Regions from separate parts of the Bradyrhizobium sp. SZCCHNR1093 genome, predicted to be linked through region 1. Evidence: predicted binding sites of a transcription regulator. Region 1 holds the regulator's gene; each other region holds the start of a gene.
The links. The regulator PhoB, encoded in region 1, activates phosphate uptake and scavenging genes when phosphate is short. The targets are predictions, from matches to a motif close to TGTCATNNANCTGTCAT.

Region 1 (3,573 bases):
CCATAGCCGATCTCGGAGATGGTTCCGGCCGTGGTCGCAGCCGCGAGCTCCTCGCGGGTCAGCGCCTTGACCGCCACCGGCTTCGACGGCAGCGCATCCTTCAGCACGATCAGCGCCCAATCGGCGGGCGAGCGGTCGAGCGACCATCTGTCGTGCCGGGTCGGGACGAAATCGGGCGCCACGATCAGCTTGTCGGCGACCGACGATGCCGCCGGCGTGCCACGGTTCATGCCGGCCAGGAAGCGGACATTGCCGGGGCTGACCTGCGCCACGCCGTTGAAGACGCAATGCGCGGCGGTGAGCACGACGCGCGGCGCCACCAGGGTGCCGGTGCACCAGCCGCCGCTCGAGTATTGCGCGACGGTGACGACGCCGATCGACGACGCCGGCCAGGAGGTGGGATCGACGACCTCGCCGATGTGGCGATCGAGCCCGAGCAATTGCTCCGGACGCGGAGTGGCAATGCCCGCATCCGCCGATTCCGGTTTCGGCTGCCAGGACGCAATGGCGCTCTGGGCCTGGACGCGCTGCGGCTCGGTCAACCTGACCCGCTGCACGTCGCGGCCGGCCGATCGCACGCCACTACGGCCCGCCATCACCAGCCAGGCATAGCCCTGCACGACGTCCTGTTTCACACCGCGGCCGTCGAGCAGCATCAGGCCGAGCATGTATTGCGACTGGGCGAAGCCCTGCGCCGCGGCGCGGCTGAACCAGCGACTGGCTTCGCCGTAGTTGGAGGCAACACCCTCGCCATTGACGTAGGCGATGCCGAGATAATGTTGCGCGACGGCGAGCCCCTGATCGGCGGCCTTGCGGTACCAGGCCAGCGCCTCGCTCGGATTACGCGGCACGCCCCAGCCGAACGCCTGCATGAAGCCGACGTCGAACTGCGCCCGCGCATCGCCCTTGGCGGCCAGCGGCAGCAGCCGTCGCATCGCCGCCGCATGCTGCCCGTTGCCTGCCGCCGCGACCGCGTCCTCGAGCTCGGCGGCCGGGGCGCCCGCCAAGCTGCCGAGCAGCATGACAAGAGATATGATGATGGTCTTGATCAAGGGCGTCCGCTGGGACCGAAACATCGTGACGGGCCACGAAGCAGACACGATCAAGACGGCGGCGGCGTGGCGGAAAGCGGACCGCGATCTCCTCAATCGGGCCCGCTCGCGCCTCACACCTTCTTCATCCTCACGCCCATCGCCCTTACACCTGCTCGCTCTTGGCGAAGCGATCATCGAGCGCATAACCGGCGCCGCGCACGGTGCGGATCGGGTCCTGCTCGCGGCCGGGATTGAGCAGCTTGCGCAGGCGGCCGATATGGACGTCGACGGTGCGCTCGTCGATGTAGATGTCGCGGCCCCAAACGCTGTCGAGCAGCTGTTCGCGGCTGAACACGCGGCCGGGGTGCTCGAGGAAGAATTCGAGCAGGCGGTATTCGGTCGGGCCGAGATCGATCGGCCGCCCCGAGCGCGCCACGCGGCGTTTCTCGCGGTCGAGCTCGATGTCGCCATAGGACAGCACGGTCGCCAGCCGCTCCGGGCTCGCCCGCCGCAGCAGGCCTTTCACGCGCGCCAGGAGCTCCGGCACCGAGAACGGCTTGACGATGTAGTCGTCGGCGCCGGTGGCGAGTCCGCGCACGCGCTCGCTCTCCTCGCCGCGCGCCGTCAGCATGATGATCGGCAATTGCCGGGTCTCGGTCCGCGCGCGCAGGCGGCGGCACAGCTCGATGCCGGAGAGGCCCGGCAGCATCCAGTCGAGCACGACGAGATCCGGAACGCGCTCCTTCAGCCGCGTGTCGGCCTCGTCGCCGCGCGCCACGGTCTCGACCTCGTAGCCTTCGGCCTCGAGGTTGTAGCGCAGCAGCGTCGTCAGCGCCTCCTCGTCCTCCACCACCAGAATTCGGGCGCCCATGTCTGAACCGTCTCTCTTAGTTACCGGGAATCGTCGTCGCGAAGCTCGTCATGTCGCCCTTCGGGCGCTTGTCCATGATCTGCTGGCCTTCGATCATATAGAATACAGTCTCGGCGATGTTGGTCGCGTGATCGCCGATGCGCTCGATGTTCTTGGCGCAGAACATCAGGTGGATGCAGAACGAGATGTTGCGCGGATCCTCCATCATGTAGGTCAGGAGCTCGCGGAACAGCGAGGTGCAGATGGCGTCGACTTCCTCGTCGCCCTTCCACACCGTCATCGCCGCCGGCAGGTCATGCGCGGCATAGGCGTCCAGCACCGTCTTGACCTGCGACTGCACCAGATCGGTCATGTGCTCGAGGCCGCGGATCAGCTTCAGCGGATGGAAGTCGCTCTCCAGCGCCGCGACGCGCTTGCCGATGTTCTTGGCGAGGTCGCCGATGCGCTCCAGATCGGTCGCCACGCGCATCGCGCCGACGATCTCGCGCAGGTCGACCGCCATCGGCTGGCGACGGGCGATCGTGAGCACGGCGCGCTCCTCGATGATGCGCTGCAGCTTGTCGACCTCGGCGTCGGTGGCGACCACCTTCTGGCCGAGCGCGATGTCGCGCCGCACCAGCGCATCGACGGAATCGACGATCAGCCGCTCCGCGAGGCCGCCCATCTCCGATACCAGACGGGTCAGGTCCTGCAGATCGCTGTCGAACGCCTTGGCGGTATGTTCACTGGCCATGATGATCTCCTGAAGGCAATGTCGTCGGCGTCAGCCGAACCGGCCGGTGATGTAATCCTGGGTCCGCCGATCACTCGGCGAAGTGAAGATCTTGCTGGTGTCGTCGAACTCGATCAGCTCGCCGAGATACATGAAGGCGGTCTTGTCGGAGACGCGCGCCGCCTGCTGCATGTTATGCGTCACGATGGCGATCGTATAGTTTTCGGCCAGCTCCTGGATCAGCTCCTCGACCTTGGCGGTCGAGATCGGATCGAGCGCCGAGCACGGCTCGTCGAACAAGATCACCTCCGGCCGGACCGCCACGGTGCGCGCGATGCACAGCCGCTGCTGCTGGCCGCCGGACAGCGACAGGCCCGAGGCGTTGAGCTTGTCCTTGACCTCGTTCCACAACGCGCCGCCGCGCAGCGCCTTCTCGACCCGGTCGTCCATCTCCGACTTCGAGATCTTCTCATAGAGGCGGATGCCGAAGGCGATGTTTTCGTAGATCGTCATCGGGAACGGCGTCGGCTTCTGGAACACCATGCCGACCCGGGCGCGCAGCAGATTCAGATCGAGCTTGGGATCGAGGATGTTGGTGTTGTCGAGCATCAGCTGCCCGGTCGCCCGCTGGCCCGGATAGAGATCGTACATCCGGTTGAAGATGCGCAGCAGCGTGGACTTGCCGCAGCCGGACGGGCCGATGAACGCGGTGACGCGGTTGGTGCCCAGCGACAGGTTGATGTTCTTCAGCGCGTGATGGTCGCCGTAGTAGAAGTTGAGGTTGCGCGCGGTCACCTTGGCCGGCGCATCCGGAAGCGCCTTGCCGTGAAGAGCGTGATTGGGCTGACTGACGGAGACGGACAGTTCGGTCATTTGGTGTTCCTCTCGGCGCCAAGAATGCGTGCACCGATGTTCAGGGCGAGCACGGCCAGAGTGATGAGAAGGGCTCCGCTCCA
Region 2 (3,573 bases), on a different contig from region 1:
AGTAGCGAGTTGAGATCGTTCTTCTCCGCCACGATGCGGTTCTCGCGCAGATATTGCGCGACGATCGGAGCCGGGATGCCGTGATCGGCATAGCCGCCGGTGGCGCGATCGAAGCCCGGGGTCAGCAGGGTCAGCTTGTTCGGATCGGTCATTGCGAAGCCGGGGGCGAGATCCGGAAAGCCGTGCCAGGCCGCGCCCGGCGTGAGCTGCCACAGCGCGGTATCGGTCGCGAGCTGGTCGGTCGAAATCGCCTCCCAGGCCACGTCATGGCTAGCCCCGGGATTGGCCGCATCGGGGATCGACACCCGGTCCGGCACGAACGGCTCGAAGAACCAGCGCCGCGCCGGATCCTTCTCCTTCTCCTCGAATTCCCGGCGCATCGTCCTGATCTTCTTGCGCAATTCGATTCCGAGTCGGATCGTGTCGTCCCACAGCACCTCGCCGGAGCGGCCCTTCATCATCTGCGCGCCGACGTCCAGCGAGGCGAACAGCGGATAGAACGGCGAGGTCGAGGCGTGCTGCATGAAGCTTTCGTTGAAGCGGCGATGCTCGACCCGCCGCCGCTGGCCCTTGATGTGGCGGTCCTTGACGTGGATCTGCGAGGCCTGGGAGAAGCTCGCGAGCTGCTTGTGGGTCGATTGCGTGGCGATGATGCCGGGGGCGTCGGGTCCGAGCTCGCCGAGGCCCATGGCGAAGCGGCCGGCGTAGAGCGGGTGGAATTTCATGAAGCCCGCCCAGGCCTCGTCGAACATGATGTAGTCGCAGAGATGCCCGATCCGCTTCAGGATCATCTCGGCGCTGTGGATCGTGCCGTCATAGGTGCACTCCTCGACCACCGCGACGCGGAACGGCCGCTCCTTGCGCCAGGCGTCGGGGTCCTTGACCAGCGGGTTGTCGCGGATCTGCTGTCGCAGATGCTCTTCGTCCAGCAGATCCCAGCGCATCGGGCCGATCAGGCCCCAGGGGTTGCGAACCGTTGGGATGTAGATCGGGACGCCGCCCGAAATCAGCAGTGCGCCGTGATGAGCGGCCTTGTGGTTGTTGCGATCGAACAGCACGAGGTCGCCGTCGGTGACCAGGGCCCCGAGCACGACCTTGTTGGAGGTCGAGGTACCGTTGAGGACGAAATAGGTCTTCTCGGCGCCGAAGATCTGCGCGGCTTCCTTCTGCGCGCGCAGCGCCGGCCCCTCATGGGTCAGGAGATCGCCGAGATCGAGCACGGAATTGTCGAGATCGTCGCGGAACACGGCCTCGCCGAGATGCTCGACGAAGACCCGGCCGATCGGGCTGCGGCTATAGAACACGCCGCCATTGTGCCCGGGGCAGGTCCAGAGCTGGTTGCCTTCCTCGGCATAGTCGACCAGCGCGCCGAAGAATGGCGTCTTCAGTGTCTCGGCATATTGCTTCAGCCGGCTGACCAGGTTCTTGGCGATGAAGGCTGGAGTCTCCTCCGACAGGAAGACGTATCCGTCGATGAAGTCGAGCACCTCGACCGGCAGATCCTCGAACCGCTTGCGGCGGATCAGGAGGATGATCGGGAAGTCCAGTCCGCGACGGCGCATCAGGTTGATCAGCGACGCCGTCTTGCCTTCCAGGCCCTTCTTGCCCCAATCGACGACCATGCAGCCGATCGCGGCATCCGTCTGCACGGCGATCTCGGCGTCCTCCAGCTTGCGGGCGCGCACCACCTCGAAGCCCGAGCGCTGGATCTCCTCGATGATCTGGTTGAAGCGGAGCCCCGCAAGGTCGTCGGTCTCGAACACGGGCGCGGCGAACAGGAAGGTGAAGCGGCGGAAGTATTCCATGACAGTCTTTCGGGCTGGGTGGGCAGCCACCTGTCGTCACGTTCGATGACGCTTCGATGACAATAGGGCGCCTCACGGAGCTTGTCTCGGTCGCCTCGCAGTGGCAATCGTCCCGAACCCGAGTGATGCTGAAAGGATCCGTGGTGCTTCCCGAATGGATCAGCCTTGATTGTGTGGCCCCGTCCGAGCTCCATCGGCAGGCAGCGCTGGAACGCCAGGCCCAGTTGACCAAGCCGTTTGGCGCCCTTGGGCGGTTGGAGCAGGTGGCGGTCGATCTGGCCGCGCTGCAGGCGTCGGAACGTCCAGGGGCCGACCGGGTGCCGGTGGTGCTGTTCGCAGGCGACCACGGCATCGCGGCGCGCGGGGTCTCGGCCTATCCGCCCGAAGTCACGGTCCAGATGCTTCACAACTTCGCCCGCGGCGGTGCGGCGATTTCGGTGCTGTCGCGCAGCCTCGGCTGTCCGCTGGAGGTGGTCGACGTCGGCACGCTGGCGAGCGAGCCGGTGCCCGGCGTGGTCGTCGACAAGCCGCGGCGCGGCACGCGCGACTTCAGCACCGAGGCGGCGCTGACGCTGGAGGAGGTTGCGTTCGCGGCCGAAGCCGGACGGCGCGCGGTGGTGCGGCAGGACGATCACGCGCCGCAACTCGTGATCTTCGGCGAGATGGGGATCGGCAACACGACATCGGCGGCAGCGATTGCCGCCGCGCTGCTGTCATGCGCGCCCGCGGACATCGTCGGCAGCGGCACCGGGCTCGACGCCGACGGACGGGCCAGGAAGGCTGCGGTGATTGCCGATGCGTTGGGGCGATACGGGCTCACGGCGGGAGCGGCCGTCGCGGACGTCCTGGCTGCCGTCGGCGGCTTCGAGATCATTGCGATGGCCGGCGCGATCGTCGCCGCCGCGCAGCGGCGCTGGCCGGTGCTGGTCGACGGCTTCATCGTCTCTGTCGCGGCGCTGGTCGCCGTCCGCCTCAATCCCTCCTGCCGTCCGTGGCTGCTGTTCTCGCATCGCTCGGCCGAGCGCGGCCACGCCATCGTGCTCGACGCGCTCGGTGCCCGTCCGCTGATCGACCTCGATCTGCGGCTTGGCGAGGCCTCGGGCGCCGCCACTGCGCTGCCGATCATCCGGCTGGCCTGTGTGCTCCACGGGGGCATGGCCACCTTTGCGGAGGCCGCCGTCTCGGGAGCCAAGTCCTGATGCGGATCGATCTGCTGCGGCACGGGACGACAGGACGGGACGGCTATCTCGACGGCCGTACCGACCCGCCGCTCAGCGACCTCGGCTGGGATCAATTCCGGCGGCAGACGCGGAGCCTGATCTGGCACAGCGTCGTCAGCTCGCCGTTGGCGCGCGCACGTGCGGCAGCGGAGGATTATGCCCGGCAGACCAACTGTGCGCTGGACATCGATGCGGATTGGAGCGAGCTCGATTTCGGACGCTGGGACGGGCGGACGCATCGCGACATCGCCGCGGAGCCCGGAGGCGAAGCCTTGCTCGACACCTTCCATGCCGATGCTGAGGTCCGGGTGCCGGGCGGTGAGAGCTGGTCCGATTTGCAGGCGCGAGTGGCGCGCGCGACACATCGTATCCTTGTCCGGCCCGAGCCTGCGCCGGTTCTCGTGGTGACCCATGGCGGCGCCATACGCGCAGCGCTCTCGCATCTGCTCGGCTGGCCGCTGCACCAGCTGTGGAGCTTACGCATTCGCCCTGGTACGCGGATCACGCTCGAAGCCGGGCAGGGCGATGATGGTGTACCTTGGGGCGAA
Region 3 (3,573 bases), 780 kb from region 1:
CACCATCGCGGTGCAAGGAGCGGCTGCGAGCAGGATCAGACCCGCGATGTAGGATGGGATCTGCGCGGACGGCAGCATCGGCGCGAACACGTTGCCGATGAAGAAGGAGCCGAGAAGCGCCATCGAGAACGGTTTGACGGCCCAATTGATGAACAGGGTAACCCCCACGCCGCGCCAGTGCTCTCGGACCTGGCTCAAAGCACCGAAGTCGATCTTCAGCAGCATCGGCACGATCATCAGCCAGATCAGGACTGCCACTGGCAAATTGACCTTGGCCACTTCCGCGGCTGCAACCACTCCGAAGAAGCTAGGCATGAAGTGGCCGAGCACGACGCCGGCGACGATGCAGAGGGCAACCCAAAGTGTGAGGTAACGTTCGAAGATGCTCATGTGTCAGGCCACGTCGTTGCGGGATGAACTCGCGCCTTCCGACCGGCCGATCTCGCGCAACTTGGTGCCGAGCGACAGTTTGTCGATGCTGCGCAGAGGAAGATTGGTGAAGGTACCGATGCGATTCTTCAGGTACCGGAAGGCGGTCACGAATGCCGCCTCCTTCTGGAGATCAATACCTTCGACTGCGGCGGGATCCTCGATGCCCCAGTGAGCGGTCATCGGCTGTCCAGGCCACACCGGACAGGTCTCACCGGCGGCGTTGTCGCAGACCGTGAAGACGAAATCCATGACGGGTGCATCGGGGGCGGCGAACTCGAGCCAGCTCTTCGAGCGCAAGCCGTCGGTCGGATAGTCCAGGCTTTGGAGAGTGCGTAGCGCCAGCGGGTTGACCGCGCCCTTCGGCGTGCTGCCTGCCGAGAACGCCCGGAAGCGGCCGCCGGCATTCTTTCGCAGGATCGATTCCGCCATGATTGAACGGGCGGAGTTGCCGGTGCAGAGGAAGAGAACGTTGTAGAGGTGATCAGACACGGCTTCGCTCCCTTTTCTTTTTCGGAGGACAGCAAGGCGCAAGGCTTTCAATCAATGGTGCGCAGACTTCCGGCCGGCCGCCGCAGCAGTCCTGCAGCAGAAACAGCGCCACCTTCTGGAATTCGGCAAGATTGGCGCGATAGATGATCGACCGGCTGTGTCGCTCCGAGGTGACGAGGTCCGCCCTTGAAAGGATCGAAAGGTGCGCCGAGAGCGTGTTCTGGGGAACTTCCAGGGCGCGAGCAAGCTCTCCGGCCGACAGACCCTCCGGCTCATGACTTGCCAGAATACGAAATGCGTTCAGCCGAGTGGGCTGAGCGAGCGCGGCGAGCGCCAAGACCGCTTCTTCATTATCCATATTTCTAGACTTATGGATATTACAGCATTCTGTCAACCACAGAGTGGCGCTGAGCTCCCGCAGGTCCTTGAGACGCGCGCCGGTGAGCTGTTGCTTGAGCTATCTCAATACCTCACCGTCACATGCCTGTCATATTCGTTGCCGCGCCAGACGCCATTCGATACTCTCTAAGAAAAAAGGGGCGACGACTCTAGGAGGAATCGCCATGGGTTTGCGTCAAAGGCAGGCCCCTGCATCACATGCGAATAGAACGCGAGTCACGAGGCGCGCAGTCCTATCCGGACTAGCGGCGAGTACGATTGCTCTTAAAAGCAGACGCGCCGTAGCGGCTGATCCGCGGCCGGTGCAGATTGGGCTCACGCCCGTGCTTCTGACTTCCGACTTGGAGCTGTTGGCGACACTTCGCTCTTATCTTGAGCGCATTTGGAGCAGGGAAGTCCAGATCCTCACGCGCCGAACCTACCAGGAGATCACGCTCCTCCTGGTAAACGGACAAATTGATGCTGCCTGGATCTGCGGCTACCCCTACGTCCAATTTCGCGAGCAGCTCGATCTGGTAGCGGTACCGGTGTGGAAGGGCCGCCCACTTTACCAGTCCTACGTGATCGTCGATGCCCGCCGTAAGGCCGAGTCCTTTCCCGATCTGAAAGGCGACACGCACGCGTTCTCCGATCCCGACAGCAATTCCGGCTTCCTCGTCACTCGCGCCCTTCTGACCGATATGCACACCAAGCCGGAGGATTTCTTCAGGCATCACTTCTTCACCTATGGTCATCGCAACGTCGTCCGCGCAGTCGCCTCCGGGCTGGCGGATAGCGGATCCGTCGATGGCTACGTGTGGGAAGTCCTCAGCATCGTAGAGCCCGATTTGACGGCTCCAACTCGCGTGTTGCGACAATCGGAATGGCTAGGATTTCCGCCGGTGGCGTGCGGCAAGAGCCGCCCGAGCGGACTTTCGGTCGATGACCTGGCCGCAGCGTTCGTCGGGATGTCGTCCGATCCGGAGGCCCGTCGGGTGCTGCAGATGCTGCATCTCGACGGTTTCACGAGAAGCGATCCATCCCTGTTCGACACGATTGGGGCGAAGATGAACTATGTTCGGAGCCTCGGATGAGCGCTCGCTTCGACCTGAGATCGAATCTGCCGGTCGTGATCAAGGTCCCTGCGCTTGTGGCGCTGCTCATGGTCGCCATCGGGGTGGTGCTCACAGATCAGGTGCTCAAGAGGCTCGCCGAAACCCAGGATCGCCATTTCCGGGAATTGACCGCCGCCTACCTGGACGGGCTTTCGTCGTCGGTGATGCCTGCGGTGATCCGTGGGGACGCCTGGGAGACGTTCGACAATCTCGACCGCGCTCGTTCACTGTACCGCGGCTTGACGATTCTCGAGACGGTGGTGGCGGAACCCGACGGCATCGTCCTGGCTTCCTTCGATCCCCGTACCGTGCCGGCCTTTGCACCCGTGCCGAAGTCGATCGTCGATCGGTTTGCGGACGCAAACGATAGCTGGCTTGACGAGCAGGCCGAGCGTGCCGGCGTCCGCCGCGTGCTGCTCGATCAGGGGCGTCGCATCGGGGTGATCTACACCCAATTCGACGTCGGCGCCCGATTCAAGGAGCGGCGGGACGTGCTCTGGACGTTGGTCGCGACCAATATCGCCATCACTATGCTGGTCGCGGCGGTCGGCTTCATCGCGGTGCGCAGAATGCTGCGACCGGTGCAGCTCTTGACCACGCATTTCAGGCGGGGGCAGTCCGGCGAACTGCGGTGCATCGCAGATGAGGATGTCGGACCGCCCAGTTCGGAGTTCGGTCGCCTGTTCAGACACTACAACATGATGGTGCGATCATGGAACGAGCGTGAGGCGCTGGCTGCTCGCGTCGCGGAAGAGCAACGTCTCACTAGCCTCGGCCGTCTTGCCTCCGGGATGGCCCACGAAATCAACAATCCGCTGGGAGGCATGTTCAACGCGATCGAGACGCTCCGGCGACATGGCCATCAGCTCGGGGTTCGGGAGCGTGCACTCTCTCTTCTTGAGCGGGGGCTCGCGGGCATCCGCGACGTCGTGAGGTCCGCATTGGTGACCCACCGTGTCGACACCGCGATGCGTCCGCTGAAGCCAAGCGACATCGAGGACCTGCGTCTTCTGATCGGTCCTGAGCTCGATCGCAGAAACCTTTCGCTGTCGTGGGCGAACGAGCTTCCCGGCGAGATTCCCGTCAGAGCGAATGCCGTCCGTCAGGCCGCGCTCAATCTGCTGCTCAACGCGTGCCAAGCAAGCGCGCCCGCCGGCCG
Region 4 (3,573 bases), on a different contig from region 1:
TCATCCGGTCTGCGCAGCGCGCGATCCTGCATCGTTCTTCTCCCAACGTCGGCTCATCCTGGCATGACGCGGCGCTGTCGCGCGCTCACATTCGATGACCGGCGATGACGCCGCGTGATCACGGCAGCAGCGAGCCGGGAATATCCGTGAACGTGTAGCTGCGCGGCCTGTTGCGGGTGATGAAGCCGCCGACATACCAGGCGAACAGCGCGGCGAAGCCGATCAGGAACAACGCTCCCGACCATTCGGCGATGACGAGCGCACGCACCAGAAGCCCCGTCATCGCCACCGCGAACAGCGCGATCGCGGCGAGCGCGGCGCCATATGTGAAGCGGCCGAGGCCGGCCGTGAGCCGCGCGTTGCTGCCGCTCGAGGCGAGCCGCGCATGCAGGCCGAGGATGAAAGCACGATAGGCCTCGCTCTGCGGCGCCATCAGCGCCGCCGTCTGCCAGGAAGTCGAGATGATGCTCAGCCTGCGGCCATCGCGATGGGTGATGTCGGCACGAAAACGCTTCGCCTGCATCGACACCGGCCGGTAGGACAGCCGGATCGCGGCGATGTCGGCGTACGGCCACAGGCCGGTCCGGCCGGCGAACCGCCACGACAGGCCCTGCCCCGTGAGCTCGAACTGCTGCGCGGCGCCGATCAACGACGCCTTGTAGGCGTAGCGGATCGCGTCATGGCCTTCTGTGGTGATGTCCTGGGAAATGGATCGGTCCTGTTGCGCGTGGCGCGCGCCTTATCCTACAAACGGAGCATGAGCGAAACGATCTATTTTCCGCGCCACCTGATCCTGGCCGGAGCGATGGCCGCCGGCGTGCTGCTGGCGCTGGCCGTGCACATGCTCGGCGCCCGCTACGGGCTCGATCTCGGCGGCCTGTGGCAGACCGAGAGCGGCGCTTTCATGCCGGCGGGATCGGCGATCGCCTGGTGGCTGATCGCCACGGTCGGCTTCTCCTCGGGCTATTTCATCGCCAACATCATGCACAGCGCGGTGTCGGGCGAGATCCCGCAGCGGATGCGCAACTTCCTGGTCGTGGTCGGCGTACTGATGCTGGCCGGCATCGGCCAGGCGATCTCCGGCCCGAGCCCGGTGCCGTCGGCCTCGGGTGTGCTGGCCGGCCTCGCCGCGCTCTGCCTCGGTGCCCTGATGGCGTTCTGCGGCGCCAATTTCGCGTTGCGTAAGAGCTGACGCGCGGCATCCGGATGCGACGACGCCGCGCGGGATGTCCGCGCGGCGTTTTGTCTCATCGACTGGTGACGCGATCAGCTTGCGGCGCGCAGGTTGACGCCGCTCTCGGCGAGCTTGGTCAGCTTCATGTCGGTCGCCTTCTCCTCGTCGAGCGTCTTCTGCAGCACGGCGGCGCAGTCGCTGCGGCCAAGCTGCTTGGCCCAGGCGATCAGGCTGCCGTAGCGCGTGATCTCGTAGTGCTCGGCCGCCTGGGCGGCGTTGATCAGCGCTGCGTCCAGCACGGCCTTGTCGGTGACCTCGCCCGCGACCTCCTCGGCCTCCTCGATGATGCCGTCGATCGCCGGACAGTCGACCGCCTTGGCCGCGATGCCGTGCATCTTGAACACCTGCTCGAGACGCGTCACATGCGTCTTCGTCTCATCGAGATGGGTCAGAAAACCCTGCTTGAGCTTCCGATCCGTCGCCTTGTCCGCCATCTTTGGCAGCGCTTTGACGAGCTGGTTCTCGGCGTAATAGATGTCCTGCAGCTGATGAACGAACAAATCGTTCATCGTCTTGATGTCCTTGGTGAACAGTCCCATTTGCCTCATGTCCTCTTGGTTCGGGAACATGGCAGGTCCCTCCCCGACCGATCGTCGCCATATTCGCTGTGCCCGCGGGGCGCTAACCGGCGGCCACGGCGGTTGTTCCGGCGCAACCGGCCCTGCCGGCCGGAACCGGTCGCAGAGGGCCAGGTTTGCTCGTGAACCGCGCGCGTAACCAATTGGACCGAACTGAGGCGGCCGCCAGCCATGTGACTGGAGTGTGACAGACCCGCGCCGCATGGGTCGGAGCTGAGCTGTGTCAAGGACTGCACAAGGCGCGCATTTTAGCATAAGGAACAGGCTGTCACGAATTGCCCGCCTCCATCGACCAATGGTTTCGCCTCTTTTCCAAGAACTAGTACCGCCCCGCCGGGAGGATGAATGCAGCGCCTGCTGACCACGCTCTCGCGTGGCTTCAAGAAATGGATCGGCTGGAAGCGGCTGGGGATTGCAGCGAGCCTTGCGATCATCGCCTTCGCGATCACGACGCTCGTGCGCACGCTCAAGGGCGTCGATGCCGGCGTCATCCTGACGGCGCTCACCGAAATCCCGCTCGGTCACATCGCGCTCGCGGCCTTGTGTGTGATCGGCGCGTTCTGCACGCTGACCTTCTATGACTATTTTGCACTGCGAACGATTGGCAAGAAACACGTCCCCTATCGCATCGCAGCGATGAGCGCCTTCACCAGCTATTCGATCGGCCACAACATCGGCGCCACCGTCTTCACCGGGGGCGCGATCCGGTTCCGGATCTATTCGGACTACGGCCTGTCCGCGATCGACGTCGCCAAGATCTGCTTCCTGTCGGGCCTGACCTTCTGGCTCGGCAACCTGTTCGTGCTCGGCATCGGCATGACCCTGCATCCGGCCGCCGCCACCGCGATGGACCAGTTGCCCCCGGCGATGAACCAGCTGATCGCGATCGGCATCCTCGGGGCAATCTTCGCCTATCTCGGCTGGCTGACCGCCGGCAAGAACCGCCGGCAGCTCGGCCAGAACGGCTGGAAGGTGGTGCTGCCTTCCGCGCAGCTCACGCTGGTGCAGATCCTGATCGGCGTCGTCGACCTCGGCTTCTGCGCGCTGGCGATGTACCTGCTCGTCCCCGCCGATCCTCCGATCGACTTCCTGTCGCTGTCGGTGGTGTTCATCCTCGCCACCCTGCTCGGCTTTGCCAGCCATGCGCCTGGCAGCATCGGCGTGTTCGATGCCGCGATGCTGGTGGCGCTGCCGCAGTTCGGCCGCGAGCAGCTCTTGGCCACCCTGCTCGTCTTCCGCGTGCTCTATTTCGTGATCCCCTTCGCCATCGCGATCTCGATCATGGGCATCAGGGAGCTCTGGATGAACGTCGTCAAGCCGTGGCAGGAGCGGCGCCGGCTGAACGCCGCCTGCGAGGACGAGGTCGCCGCCAAGCGCGCCGCGGCCGCAGCACCCGCTGCGGTTCCCCAGCGCATCAAGCGCCACTCCCAGCGCTGAGCAGCAATTCTCTCGCGGACGATGCGACGGTTCGATCCTCGACCGGTTGAACTCGCGTGCGGTCCTCTTATTTCCGCCCCATCGCTGACGTGAATCCTTGCGCATGACCCGAATTCCCCCTCGTCCGCTGCTCGCCGCCTGCGTCCTGGCCAGCCTGCTCGCCCCTCTCGCCGCCACCGAGGCGGCCGCGCAGTTCGGCGCAGCGCCGCTGCAGATCAGCTGGGAGGTGCGCAACCGCTTCCGTCTCTTCCGCGAGGAGCGCGACTTCCTGCTGCATACCGAGAGCACGCGCGACCGCTCCATCCTCGCCGCCGAGCAGGCGCT

Region 2: QX070_RS24755 (Orn/Lys/Arg decarboxylase N-terminal domain-containing protein) is a predicted target of PhoB. The motif match lies at 1,851-1,867, and genes of this name have one in related genera.
Region 3: QX070_RS06315 (PhnD/SsuA/transferrin family substrate-binding protein) is a predicted target of PhoB. The motif match lies at 1,396-1,412, and genes of this name have one in related genera.
Region 4: QX070_RS20390 (YbhN family protein) is a predicted target of PhoB. The motif match lies at 1,986-2,002, and genes of this name have one in related genera.

What each region holds. Positions count from the first base shown of each region.
Region 1 is NZ_JAUHJJ010000002.1:922,289-925,861, reverse strand. Features, by position in the region: gene QX070_RS09915 (trypsin-like serine protease) at 1-1,052, opposite strand, end outside; gene phoB (phosphate regulon transcriptional regulator PhoB) at 1,198-1,905, opposite strand; gene phoU (phosphate signaling complex protein PhoU) at 1,922-2,638, opposite strand; gene pstB (phosphate ABC transporter ATP-binding protein PstB) at 2,669-3,490, opposite strand; gene pstA (phosphate ABC transporter permease PstA) at 3,487-3,573, opposite strand, start outside.
Region 2 is NZ_JAUHJJ010000009.1:48,155-51,727, reverse strand. Features, by position in the region: gene QX070_RS24755 (Orn/Lys/Arg decarboxylase N-terminal domain-containing protein) at 1-1,805, opposite strand, end outside; gene cobT (nicotinate-nucleotide--dimethylbenzimidazole phosphoribosyltransferase) at 1,949-3,004, shown strand; gene QX070_RS24745 (histidine phosphatase family protein) at 3,004-3,573, shown strand, end outside.
Region 3 is NZ_JAUHJJ010000002.1:143,807-147,379, reverse strand. Features, by position in the region: gene arsB (ACR3 family arsenite efflux transporter) at 1-390, opposite strand, end outside; gene QX070_RS06325 (arsenate reductase ArsC) at 394-921, opposite strand; gene QX070_RS06320 (metalloregulator ArsR/SmtB family transcription factor) at 914-1,279, opposite strand; gene QX070_RS06315 (PhnD/SsuA/transferrin family substrate-binding protein) at 1,644-2,393, shown strand; gene QX070_RS06310 (HAMP domain-containing sensor histidine kinase) at 2,390-3,573, shown strand, end outside.
Region 4 is NZ_JAUHJJ010000006.1:62,628-66,200, forward strand. Features, by position in the region: gene QX070_RS20370 (YdcF family protein) at 1-32, opposite strand, end outside; gene QX070_RS20375 (hypothetical protein) at 119-649, opposite strand; gene QX070_RS20380 (hypothetical protein) at 758-1,192, shown strand; gene QX070_RS20385 (ferritin-like domain-containing protein) at 1,267-1,773, opposite strand; gene QX070_RS20390 (YbhN family protein) at 2,158-3,249, shown strand; gene QX070_RS20395 (hypothetical protein) at 3,353-3,573, shown strand, end outside.